4 regions of the Pseudoalteromonas espejiana DSM 9414 genome follow, and region 1 is predicted to be linked to each of the others. Evidence: predicted binding sites of a transcription regulator. Region 1 holds the regulator's gene; each other region holds the start of a gene.

What was found. The regulator sigma-54, encoded in region 1, starts transcription at its own class of promoters, with help from an activator protein. The targets are predictions, from matches to a motif close to GTTGGCACGNNNNTNGNNT.
Region 2: a site for sigma-54 is predicted at 2,075-2,093, ahead of PESP_RS07405 (EF-hand domain-containing protein). Genes of this name have one in related genera too.
Region 3: a site for sigma-54 is predicted at 1,561-1,579, ahead of PESP_RS03320 (DUF2726 domain-containing protein). Genes of this name have one in related genera too.
Region 4: a site for sigma-54 is predicted at 1,630-1,648, ahead of PESP_RS04935 (EF-hand domain-containing protein). Genes of this name have one in related genera too.

The regions. Positions count from the first base shown of each region.
Region 1 covers NZ_CP011028.1:3,214,372-3,217,529, forward strand. Annotated here, with positions in the region: gene lptB (LPS export ABC transporter ATP-binding protein) at 1-582, shown strand, start outside; gene PESP_RS14590 (RNA polymerase factor sigma-54) at 652-2,151, shown strand; gene hpf (ribosome hibernation promoting factor) at 2,179-2,466, shown strand; gene PESP_RS14600 (PTS sugar transporter subunit IIA) at 2,471-2,923, shown strand; gene rapZ (RNase adapter RapZ) at 2,943-3,158, shown strand, end outside.
Region 2 covers NZ_CP011028.1:1,599,449-1,602,606, reverse strand. Annotated here, with positions in the region: gene rluB (23S rRNA pseudouridine(2605) synthase RluB) at 1-777, opposite strand, end outside; gene scpB (SMC-Scp complex subunit ScpB) at 774-1,364, opposite strand; gene PESP_RS07405 (EF-hand domain-containing protein) at 1,514-2,035, opposite strand; gene PESP_RS07400 (exonuclease III) at 2,260-2,691, opposite strand; gene xthA (exodeoxyribonuclease III) at 2,933-3,158, shown strand, end outside.
Region 3 covers NZ_CP011028.1:730,388-733,545, reverse strand. Annotated here, with positions in the region: gene arcB (aerobic respiration two-component sensor histidine kinase ArcB) at 1-356, opposite strand, end outside; gene folE2 (GTP cyclohydrolase FolE2) at 583-1,503, shown strand; gene PESP_RS03320 (DUF2726 domain-containing protein) at 1,619-2,215, shown strand; gene mtnN (5'-methylthioadenosine/S-adenosylhomocysteine nucleosidase) at 2,336-3,043, shown strand; gene PESP_RS03310 (cobalamin biosynthesis protein CobD/CbiB) at 3,044-3,158, shown strand, end outside.
Region 4 covers NZ_CP011028.1:1,077,529-1,080,686, reverse strand. Annotated here, with positions in the region: gene PESP_RS04945 (VCBS repeat-containing protein) at 1-563, shown strand, start outside; gene PESP_RS04940 (hypothetical protein) at 832-1,284, opposite strand; gene PESP_RS04935 (EF-hand domain-containing protein) at 1,296-1,571, opposite strand; gene PESP_RS04930 (PA4780 family RIO1-like protein kinase) at 1,824-2,678, shown strand; gene PESP_RS04925 (response regulator) at 2,697-3,158, opposite strand, start outside.

The DNA.
Region 1 (3,158 bases):
ATTGTAGGCCTAGTTCCTAGCGATAAAGGTAAAATTTCAATAGATGATAACGACATTACGTTATTACCTATGCACAGCCGTGCTCGCTTAGGTATTGGCTATTTACCACAAGAGTCATCAATTTTTAGAAAGTTAACAGTTTATCAAAACTTAATGGCGATTTTAGAAACGCGAAAAGAGCTTAATAAAGCCGCTAGAGAAGAAACGCTTAACAACCTACTTGATGAGTTTAGTATTCAGCACATTCGCGACAGCCAAGGTATGGCGCTTTCTGGTGGCGAACGTCGCCGCGTTGAAATTGCCCGCGCATTAGCCGCAAATCCTAAATTTATTTTATTGGATGAGCCTTTTGCTGGTGTTGATCCAATTTCAGTGTTAGATATAAAGAAAATAATTGAACATCTTAAAAATCGTGGGATTGGGGTACTAATTACCGATCACAACGTAAGAGAAACCCTTGATGTTTGTGAAAAAGCCTACATTGTTTCTCATGGGGAGCTAATTGCATCTGGCACTCCAGAACACGTATTAAACGACAAAACTGTGCGCGATGTTTACTTAGGCGAGCAATTTAGGCTGTAACAATCAAGCCACTCCTTTGAGCATCTGCTAATATTAATTATAACAACATAAAAGGATTGTTAGAGATACATGAGGCAATCATTACAGCTGCGCATGGGCCAGCAACTTACAATGACTCCACAATTGCAGCAAGCGATACGTTTGCTGCAGCTCAGTACATTGGATCTCCAGCAAGAAATACAAGAAGCACTTGATAGCAACCCGCTATTAGAAGTTGAAGAGCAAGATTACACGGAAGATTCGGCTGGAAAAAACGAGCAAAAAGCAGACACCGATGATGTAACCGTAAGCGCATCAACTGACGATTCAGCCAGCGAATACGAACAAGACAGCGGTGAAGCTTTAAATAAAGACACCGTTAGCGATGATATGGCAATGGATGTTACGTGGGATGAATACATGAGCGCCGCGCCTGCAGCTTCATCAGGCCCAATGCCAGAAGATGAGTCTATTTACCAAGGTGCTTCTACCGAAACGCTTCATGAGTATTTAATGTGGCAGCTTCAACTTACACCCTTTAGCCCTACCGACGAAGCAATTGCTATTGCCATTGTAGAAGCTGTAGATGACTCAGGTATTTTAACGTTAAGCTGCGAAGAAATTTTAGAAAGCTTTAACCAAGAGCACGATGATGACGTTGAAGTTGAACTTGATGAAATTGAAGCTGTTTTAAAGCGAATTCAATTATTTGACCCTGTAGGTATTGCAGCACGAAGCCTACAAGAGTGCTTATGTATACAGTTGAATCAATTTGATAAAGATACACCTTTAATAGAACAAACAAAAATGATCTTAACCGATCATATTGATCTATTAGCAGCTCGCGACTATCGTACATTAATGAAGAAAACAAAGCTCAAAGAAGATGAGCTTAAAGAGGTAATGACATTAATACACACTCTCAACCCAAAACCTGCTGATACCATAGTGAGGGAAGAGTCTGAGTATGTTATACCTGATGTATCGGTTAAAAAAATTAAAGGCCGCTGGGTGGTTGAGTTAAACCCAGATAGCATGCCAAAAATACGTGTAAATAGTCAGTATGCGGCTATGTCGCGTACCGTAAAATCTTCGGGTGATAGCCAATTTATTCGCTCTCACCTGCAAGAAGCTAAATGGTTTATTAAAAGCCTAGAGAGCAGAAACGATACGCTATTAAAAGTAACTAACTGTATTGTAAAACAGCAGCAGGCATTTTTTGAACATGGCCCTGAAGCCATGAAGCCTATGGTATTAAACGATGTTGCTGAAATGGTAGAAATGCACGAGTCGACAATTTCGCGTGTAACTACGCAAAAATATATGCATACACCACGTGGTATTTTTGAGCTTAAATACTTTTTCTCAAGCCATGTAAGCACCGAAAACGGTGGTGAGTGCTCATCTACAGCAATACGCGCCTTGATTAAAAAGCTAATTGCCGCGGAAAACTCAGCTAAACCATTGAGTGATAGCAAAATTGCGGATATATTGGCAGAGCAAGGAATTAAAGTAGCTAGACGCACAATAGCAAAATACCGTGAATCGCTAGCTATTCCACCGTCAAATCAGAGAAAGAGTTTGATATAAGACGTAAAAAACAAAGAGGAAATGCTTATGCAACTAAACCTAACTGGTCGTCACGTAGAAGTAACTGAATCACTTAAAGACTATGTAAATAATAAATTTGCAAAGCTGGAAAGGCACTCAGATCATATTAGCAATGTGCATGTCATTCTCGATGTAGAAAAACTCAACCAAAAAGCTGAAGCGACAATTCATGTAAGTGGCGCAGACTTATTTGCCTCTACAGAGCACCAAGATATGTATGCCGCAATAGACTCGTTGATTGATAAACTCGATCGCCAAGTTATTAAACATAAAGAGAAGCTCGCTAGACACTAATATTATGAAATTAAGTACATTAGTATGCCAGGACTGCAGCAAAGCTGCGGTCCTTTTTAGTAGTAAAAAAAGAATTTTAGAATTCATTAGCGAACTCGCTCATGAAAAATTACCTTATTTACCACAGCAAGATATTCTCAACGCATTAGCAAGCAGAGAAAAACTAGGTAGCACAGGTATTGGCCGAGGAATCGCGATTCCTCATGGCAGAATGGGTGGCGTAGAAGAGCCGCTTGCATTAGTACTTGTTAGCGATACACCTGTTAACTTTGATGCGATAGATAACTGCCCGGTTGATATTTTTGTGGCACTCATCGTACCAGATGGTGATAACCAGCAGCACCTAAAGACTCTAGCAACTATAGCTGATAAACTGAGCAACAAAGAATTTTGTAAACAGCTACGCAGTGCAAAAACCGATGCTGAGCTGTATAACGTTATTGTTGAACAATCGTAGTAAATACTAAGGGCGATAAATGGAGTTGATTATCATAAGCGGCCGTTCTGGTTCAGGAAAGTCGGTTGCTTTGCGCGTAGTTGAAGATTTGGGTTATTATTGCGTAGATAATATTCCGGTAAACTTACTGCCCTCTTTGGTACGCAGCGTATCAGATAACTACGACAAAATAGCGGTCAGTATTGATGTGCGTAATATCCCAAAACAACAAGACGAATTCAACGATATTCTTGAA
Region 2 (3,158 bases), 1.6 Mb from region 1:
TGGCATTACCGATAGCTTAGTTTGAGTTTCGCGCCCTAACTTCACGGTTTTACGTAAATAGTTTACCGTTTCTAAATCAAGTTCAGCCCAACCACCTTGTGGTAGGCGTTTATCAAGCTCTAATTTACCGTAACGAATACGAATAAGGCGTGACACTTCAACATCTTGCGATTGCCATAATCGACGAACTTCGCGGTTACGTCCTTCGTTTAGCGTAACATTGTACCAACGGTTAATTCCTTCACCGCCTAACGGTTTAATATTTAAGAATTTAGCGGGTCCATCTTCAAGCTCTACACCACGTGTTAAATTTTTAATTGTTTCGTTAGTTACTTCACCAAATACACGCGCTGAATATTCACGTTCAACTTCGTAGCTTGGGTGCATTAAACGATTAGCCATTTCACCATCGTTAGTAAATAACATTAAACCTGCGGTATTTATATCTAATCGGCCAACCGCAATCCAGCGCTCGCCATCAATGCGTGGTAGGCGGTCAAAAACAGTACGGCGCCCTTCTGGGTCTTTACGTGTACTTAACTCACCTTCTGGTTTGTTATACATAATAACGCGACAAATACGGTCTGCTTTTTCTTCAATTTTTACAGTGTGGCCATCAACACGAATTAAATCGGTTTCTTCAACACGGTCACCTAACTTGGCAACTTTACCGTTAACACTAACGCGGTTAGCATCAATATACTTTTCCATTTCGCGACGCGAGCCTACACCTGCGCGGGCTAGGACTTTTTGTAACTTTTCACCTTGAATACTCATTCGGATGGTTCTCTCACAGAAGGATCACTTAATAACTGGTTTATCTTACTTTGCTGTTGCTCTGGCAATGCAGGAAGCTGTTCTAAACCCGTTAACGAAAAATAATCTAAAAATAATTTTGTAGTAGCATAAAGTGCCGGTTTACCGGGTACTTCTTTATGCCCTACCACTTTTACCCACTCTCGCTCGAGAAGGGTTTTTATAATTGCTGAGCCGGTAGTAACGCCTCTTACTTGCTCTATTTCACCACGTGTTATTGGTTGCCTGTAGGCTATTAACGACAAAGTTTCTAAAAGCGCGCGCGAATACTTAGGCGCTCGTTCTTGCCATAAATTGCTCAGCCAAGGGCTTAAGCTACTACAAGCCTGAAACCGATAACCGCTGCCAACTTCTACAAGGCGTATACCTCGTGTCTGAAAATGGCTTTCTATAGCTTCAATTGCTGCGTTAATTCTTGCCATTGATAGTGCTAAATCAGCAAGTACTGTGTCTTTTAAATGGCGCTTACTAACTGGTTTGTCTGCGACAAATATAGCCGCTTCAATGATCTCAATTAATTGCTCGTCACTAATTCGACGACCTGCCATAATTTTGCTCAGCCCTTTAAAATACACAGCCATCTATTATGACAGAACATCATAAAAGGTGGAAAATATATCTGCCTTTTATCTAAATTAAATGCACAAAAAAGCCAGCAATTAATGCTGGCTGTTTTTATTAACTCATTTAGGTAATATTAGCTGTGTCTTAATACCTTAAGAGCATCATCTTCAGCTACGGCTTTACCGTATTTTTTAATATAACCTTTAAACTCACCTTTGCTGATGCGTTTATCGTTATTTCCATCCATGTAACCAAAATGGTTTGAAATGTCATCATCGTCAGCTTCTTCTACTGAAATGTAACCATTTTTGTCATTATCTAAGCTCTTAAAATCATTTTCGATTTTATCAAACTTTGCTATCTTAGCTTTAAATGCTGATTCACTAACTTCACTGTCAGTGGCTACCTTACCGGTATTTAATTGCATGTAAGCGTTAAATTCTTTACGACTGATCTCGTTATCCATATTGGTATCAATATTTGAAAAGTGGCCCCAGATGCTGTCGTCATCTGCTTCTACTTTTGAAATATAACCATCACTGTCGTTATCTAAACTTGCAAAATCGCTATCGATTTTTTCTAAGCCTTGGTTTGAGGCACAAGCCGCTAAGCTCAAAGATGCTAAAATAGTTGTTGCGAGTGTTAACTTTTTCATAAGACGTATCCTTGTAGTTAGTAAATGTCACTTTAACTAATACAAGTCTGATGCCAGAACATATAACTTACCAAAAAACAGCCACTTAGCCTTTAAAAGGATGTTTTATATACAGTTATCAATTACTTAGCTTTGCAATGATTGCAGCTTACCTTGTAATTTTTGCAAAAAAATACCCGGTATAAACCGGGCATTTTCTATAAAGCTAATTTAAAGCTTAAAAATTAAATGGCAGCGTTTTGGTAACGCTTTACAAACTCAGTTACGTTTTGACCATTACACTTTAAAGAGTTTAAATTACCAATTTTTTGACGTACTGGCGCTAAACCTTTTTTAAGTGCAGTCATACATAACTGTGTTTCTTGGTGAGCATCTTTAGCGAATACTTCAACCTTTGATTCTTTTACTTGGCTAGACGTTGCTTTTTTAGCAATGTCACGAATGTCTTGGCCATTACATAATACACTTTTTGAAAAACGCGATAAGTAAACACCGTGTTGTGCAGCTTCTTTACGAGCCGCAGTAAAACCTTCATTCGCACTTAAAACACATAACTTAGACTCAAGTTTGTTATCTTGGCTGAAGTAAGTGTTGCTTTGTGCAGATACAGATGCAGACGCTAATAATGCAGTAGCTAAAAGTAATTGTGTTTTCATGAGAGAGATCCTATTTGAACGACTAAACAAGTAATTTTTGCGCATTATATATTCAATAATAAGGAGATCAATTGAATTTTTTATTTATTTAAATAATTAATAAAGCATTTACAATGTTTAAACTTTAGCCACCATTTGATCAACATTTGCGCAGCTATTTTCTCATTTCGATCATGTTATGTAGTCTAAATTACTGATACAATTTAGTTATAAAAACAGAGTCTAATTAAAGGTAAATTTTATGAAGGTTATTTCTTTCAATATCAATGGTCTGCGCGCACGCTTACATCAGTTACAAGCAATTATAGATAAACATCAGCCAGACGTAATTGGGCTGCAAGAAATTAAAGTTCATGATGAAGCATTCCCGCTAGAAGACGTTGAGAAGATGGGGTATCACGTTTATTTTCATGGCCAAAAAGCTCACTATGGTGTGGCAATGTTATGCAAAAAAGAGCCAAAATCGG
Region 3 (3,158 bases), 1.2 Mb from region 1:
ATTTTACGCTCATCAATTTCTACATTGAGTCGGTTAATGTTGTCTTTTAAGGTTTGGTTTAGCAGCTTTTCTTGTTTTGTTGCGCTATCTAAATACGCATATGAGGCGTCTAATTGTCTAATTGAATTGAGTAAAATGCTGATCATAAATGGTGATACAACCGCAGTAAAAAATACCACAGCTAAAATATCAACTAAATTTACTTCACCGAGGGCTACATAATAAAACATGCTCGACAAAATAAGTGATACACCCAATAAAAGTGCGTAGCACATTGCCGCGGTTTTTAACTCGCCAAAACGAGTTATTAAACTAGAAAGTACCCGAGCCCAAGGGCTCAAAGAAGAATCGGTCATAGGTCAGTGTATCTCTTTACTAGGCAATTTGTGTTGGAGCCTAAAAATAGTCAAACGCATATTGCAGCAGATTTTAGCATTTTTCTATTAGCTATATTCATGTTGTGCGACAAAAACAGAAAATTTTCATGTTTACTTTTGCTTACAAGTTAAACTCATCATTTCAGCAATAAATTATTTAGTGTAAAATGCAGCGCTTTACTATGACCAATAACGAGTAGCGCACATGCAAACCAACATGCCCGATATAGCTGATACGGCTCCCGCCTTACAAACAGGTAAGTTAGACTGGGTTGGTATGGGCGAAATTGAACTGCCTTTTATTTTTGAATCTAAAGATTTAGCGCCCGTTAACGTTAATGCTAAAGCGCGTGCGTTTGTTAACTTGCATAAAGAAGACGCTAAAGGCATTCACATGTCGCGTTTATTTTTAGCCCTTGATTTACTCTCTACCGAGCAACAAGTAAACCCGCAAACGCTAGCCCAAGCACTCGATACTTTTATTACTAGCCACAAAGGTTTGAGTGATAAAGCACAAATAGAATTTAAGTTTGAACTACCACTGCGACGTAAATCGCTATTAAGTGGTAAAGCCGGTTGGAAAAGCTACCCGATTACGCTTACAAGCACCATTGAAAACAACGTAATTAGTTACGAGCTATGTGTTGATGTAACTTATTCATCAACGTGCCCGTGCTCTGCTGCCTTAGCTCGCCAGCTTATTCAAAACGCGTTTAGTGAAAAATTTAGCCAAGAAACACTTAATCAAAAAGATGTTTTAGAGTGGTTAGGCACTACGCAAGGTATCGTTGCAACACCGCACTCACAGCGTTCAATTGCAAACGTTAAAGTAAAGCTTGATAGCAACACCCAAGAATTTGACGTTGTAAATTTAATTAACACCCTTGAAGCTGAGCTTAAAACCCCAGTGCAAGCGGCGGTAAAACGCGAAGATGAGCAAGAGTTTGCTCGCTTAAATGGTCAAAACCTTATGTTTTGCGAAGATGCAGCGCGTAAAATTAAGGCTGTACTTGAGCGCGATAACTTTAGTGACTATTGGTTGCAAATAAACCATTACGAGTCGCTGCACGCTCACGATGCTGTTGCTATTGCAGTTAAAGGCATTGAAGGCGGCTACAAAGCCTAATTAAGGTATACGACCTTTTAAAAATGCATACGGTAATTAACTCATAACACAAAGTTTTTAGGCACGTAAATTGCTTTAGTTGAGCAGTGTCAATTTGTTGTTATGGAGTTACCGTATGGAATTCGCTTTATTATCAATTTTAGTATTAGTCATTGGGGCCTCAGTTGTTGCGTCAAAATTTAGTGATGATGGCGGAAACCCTTATCCTTTTACCCGCAAACAAACTGTATTTACACAGGTTGAGGGTGCCTTTTTAAATCTTTTAGAACGTGCTGTTGGCGATCAATATAAAATTGTTAGCCGCGTAAAACTTATTGACGTAATTGATTGTAAGCAAGGTCTTTCTGCTAAATCTAAACGTGTTGCTTTAGCTAAAGCTAAAAATAAACAGCTCGACTTTGTATTGGTAGATAAAGAAAAAATGACCATAGTGGCAGCGGTTGACCTAGTTAACAACGCCAATAAAGATGGTCATAAAGCGCAGCGTGACTGGTTTGTTAACGGTGCTTTAGAGTCAGCGGGAATTCCTCATATTCGTATGAAAGTTAAATCGGGTTACCGTCCATCAGAAGTACGCGATGCAATTATGTTTAAACTTGGTAAGCCAGCGGCTACACAATCGGCTCGCCCTGCTCGCAACAGAGTTAGTAAACCTGCCGTGCTGTCACCTTCTCAAGCAAAAGCGCAAACAACCGCGTTGGCTGAAATTTAAAATAGAATTAAATACTCTCCTAAAAGTATTTAAAGCGAGCTCATAAACAAGCTCGCTTTTTTGTTTTTTACTGCTAACTTCACGTATAATCTAGGTATTCAAACTCAGGAATTAAACACTATGAATGTTGGTATTATTGGCGCAATGGAGCCAGAAGTTAAAATTTTACGTGAAGCAATGCAAAACCCAGAAGTTTTAACTAAAGCAGGTTTTACTTTTTACACTGGCGAATTAGCAGGTAATACAGTTACCCTGGTTCAATCAGGTATTGGTAAAGTGGCATCAACAATTGCAACAACGCTACTAATTGATAACTTTAACCCTGATTGTGTTATTAACACAGGCTCTGCAGGTGGTTTTGATCCATCGTTAAGTGTGGGCGATGTCGTAATTTCGTCAGAAGTTCGCCACCATGATGTTGACGTAACAGCTTTTGGTTACGAAATTGGCCAAGTACCGCAAATGCCAGCAGGCTTTACAGCGCACCCTAAATTAGTAGAAGCAGCTGAGCAAACTATTGCACAAATTAGTGAAGTAAAAACCTTAGTAGGTTTAATTTGTACTGGCGATTCATTCATGTGTGACCCTGTTCGAATTGATAAAGCACGCAGTGACTTCCCAACTATGCTTGCAGTAGAAATGGAAGGTGCTTCTATTGCGCAAACGTGTTTTGCGCTTAATACACCATTTGTGGTTATTCGTTCTATGTCTGACATTGCCGGTAAAGAGTCGCCGCAATCATTTGAAGAATACCTAGAAACTGCTTCAATCAATTCATCAAAAATGGTTGTCGCATTGTTAGAAAAACTAACGAAAGTAAGCTTATAAATGCTAAGCAATATTGTTCAAAATCATTTGGACTTTATTGCCTTTATAATAGCGCTCCTTGCTGAGCGCTTTTTTCCGTTAGTAAGTTGGTATCACCCCAATAGCTTTTTAACGG
Region 4 (3,158 bases), 1.6 Mb from region 1:
ATACTTTGTATTTAGGAAATGAAAGCGGCTTTAGCACAACCCCTATCAACTTATTTGAAACAGAGGGCCCGAGCGAGTTATTGCTAAAAACAGACTTTAATAACGATGGCTTAATTGATTTACAAAAAATGGATTTAGATATTGGTTTAGGCACTATTGCATCAATGGCTATGGGCGGTGGTAGCACAGATGTTGATGTAGAAATGAATTTATATAAACAGCAAAGTGATGGTTCGTTTGCCAATAAATCGAGTATTGAGCTTGATTTAGAAATGGAAATTGGCATGAATGGTAATGATTCTGCGCCTGCGCTTTATTTAGGAGACATTAACGGCGATAGCCAAATAGATGCGGTGTACAAGTACAGCAAAAAAACACTGTATATTTATTATGGAGAACAAGACTCTTTACTTAATAAAAAGCGTAAGAAATTAAAATTAACCTTACCTAAAAACAATAAAGATATTTTGCTGGTTGATATAAACCAAGACGGTAAAAAAGACTTTGTATTTAAATTTACAGAAAAAGACGGCACCAGCAAAATTAAAACCCAGCTAAATTAAATTTTTAAAAGCGACTAAAAAAGCTCGGCAATGTTAAATACATTATACCAATTCGCTTAATTAAGTTATTTATTTTGAGGCAGGAAAACCTTGTTGATAGTAAGGCAAAAATTTTGCTATTTAGTTGTTCTAAATGAGAAATTTTTAACGCAACTAGCATCAGGTTTAACCCCTCAAAATGATAAAGTATTTTTGCGGGTTGGTATTAGCCGAGCTTTGGACTTAAGACCTAAGGATAAACAGTCAGCTTTACCTCAAGTTATAACACCTAAGCTGTTACATTTAGCAGTGAATCGCCTTCACTTAAACCAAATTTTTCTTGTACTGAAGACAATATAGAGTCTTTATCTTCGTCAGATAGCTGGCTTGAATACTCAGTTAATAACTCATCTAAATAACTTACTACTTCGTCAGTATCAACAGACTCTAATGAGTTTTGTGGCGGTGGCGGCGGGCGTTGCCCTTCTGGTCGTCCTGCATCACCAATACTTTTAGCATCAAACTCAAGCTCGCTCATTAAATCGGCAAGTTCTTTTGTCGGCGAAATACCTTGTTCTTCAAACGCGGCTTGAATACTTTGCGCGTCTTCGGTACTTAAGTTTTCTGCATCAAACTCAGCAAGTGTTTCTTTTACAAAGTCAGTTTGCTCAGTAGTTAAAGCACTTACTTGATTACTTTGTTGAGTCATAAAGCTCGATGAGCTGCCAATACTGTTGATCATATTTATCTCCTTTAACGTGCGCGACGTGGTGGCTTGTGTTCACTTAATTCTTGTTCGCTAATTTCACCATTTCCATCAGTGTCTATTTCATCAAAAATAGTTTGTGCATCGCCATGTGGTGGCGCACTTTCGCTAAATTCTGCCAGGCTTATCACACCATCACCGTCTGCATCAATGCTCGAAAAATCTGGTTTGGCCGGTGGGTTATCACCGCCTCTAGCAGCTACATTGGCTGAAAAAGCCACTGATAATAATGCAGCTACTGCAAAGGTAGATAAATGCTTCATCGTGGTCACCTTGGGTTAAATATCAATAAAGGGTATGGTTATAAATTACCTTTAAAAAACGCAAACAATGTGCAAACAATAAGGAAATAAAAATAAATGTAGTTTTTAGTATGTTATTTTTACCTTAGCTATAATTTCGGTTATTGTGCACAGTATTGAAACAGCTAGCGTATACTGTTATTTCCTGTTACAAATACTAAAGGACTCATTAAATTACATGTTTAACCTTCCAATTTTTCTAGTAGTACAACTGTGAAAATACCTAAACGCCTACAACCTCTTGTTGATGATGGTTTAATCGACGAAGTGATCAGCCGCTTGATGAGCGGTAAAGAAGCCGATGTATTTGTAGTACGAAGCGGTGGCGAAATACGCTGTGCAAAAGTTTATAAAGACGCTGTAAAGCGAAGCTTTAAAAAAGCAGCCCAATATCAAGAGGGGCGCAAAGTACGGGGTGGGCGACAAGCTCGTGCAATGGGTAAACGCTCAAGCTATGGCCGTCAATTAGAAGAAGAAATTTGGCAAAATGCTGAAGTAGACGCCCTTTCACGTCTATCGCGCGCAGGCGTAAGAGTCCCCGACACCTACTACTGTATTGATGGCGTACTGCTAATGGAGCTTGTATGCGATGAAGATGGCGATGTAGCCCCACAGTTAGGCCATGTAACGCTTACCCAAGAGCAAGCTATAGAGCAGTATAAAATGATGATTCACTACATTAAGCTTATGCTCTGCACGGGTATTATTCATGGTGATTTGTCTGAATTTAATGTACTTGTAGATAATAACGGCCCAGTCATTATTGACCTGCCTCAAGCAGTTAACGCTGCAGCTAACAACAGTGCCCAAGCTATGTTTACCCGCGATGTAAATAATATGCGCCGCTATTATGGTGAATTTGCGCCAAGCCTATTAAAAACGCAATACGCAAAAGAAATGTGGGCGTTATTTGAAGAGGCTAGTCTAACGCCAAATACAACCTTAAGCGGTGAGTTTGAGGACAGCACCGAAGCTGCTGACGTAGATGCCGTGCTAGATGAAATTCAAGCGGCCGAATATGAAGAGTTCGACCGTTTAGAGCGTATTAAAAATGCTGACGAAGAATAGAAATACCTCAAAACTCACCTATTGAGGATGTACAAAGCGATACCCCACCCCATAAACCGACTGAATAACACTGTCGGTTTGGGTTACTTCATCGAGCTTTTTGCGTAACTTTTTAATGTGGCTGTCGATAGTACGATGACTCACAATACGTTGGTCTGCATACATAGTATCCATTAAGCTATCACGTGAATAAATCCTGTTAGGGTTTGAATACAAAGGCTTAAACAGTTGAAACTCAAAGTTGGTCAACTCAATGCTACTGGTTTTATATTTTACACTGTAAGTACTTTCATCAAGCGTCATCACATTATTTACCGGCTCTTTAGTATTATTAATTCGCCTTAAAATAGCTTTTACTCGCGCCACTAGCTCTGCATAGCTAAAGGGTTTGCAAATGTAGTCATCGGCACCAAGCTCAAGCCCAAGTAGTCGGTCTATTTCTTCTACCTTCGCTGATACCATAATAATGGGCACATTAGA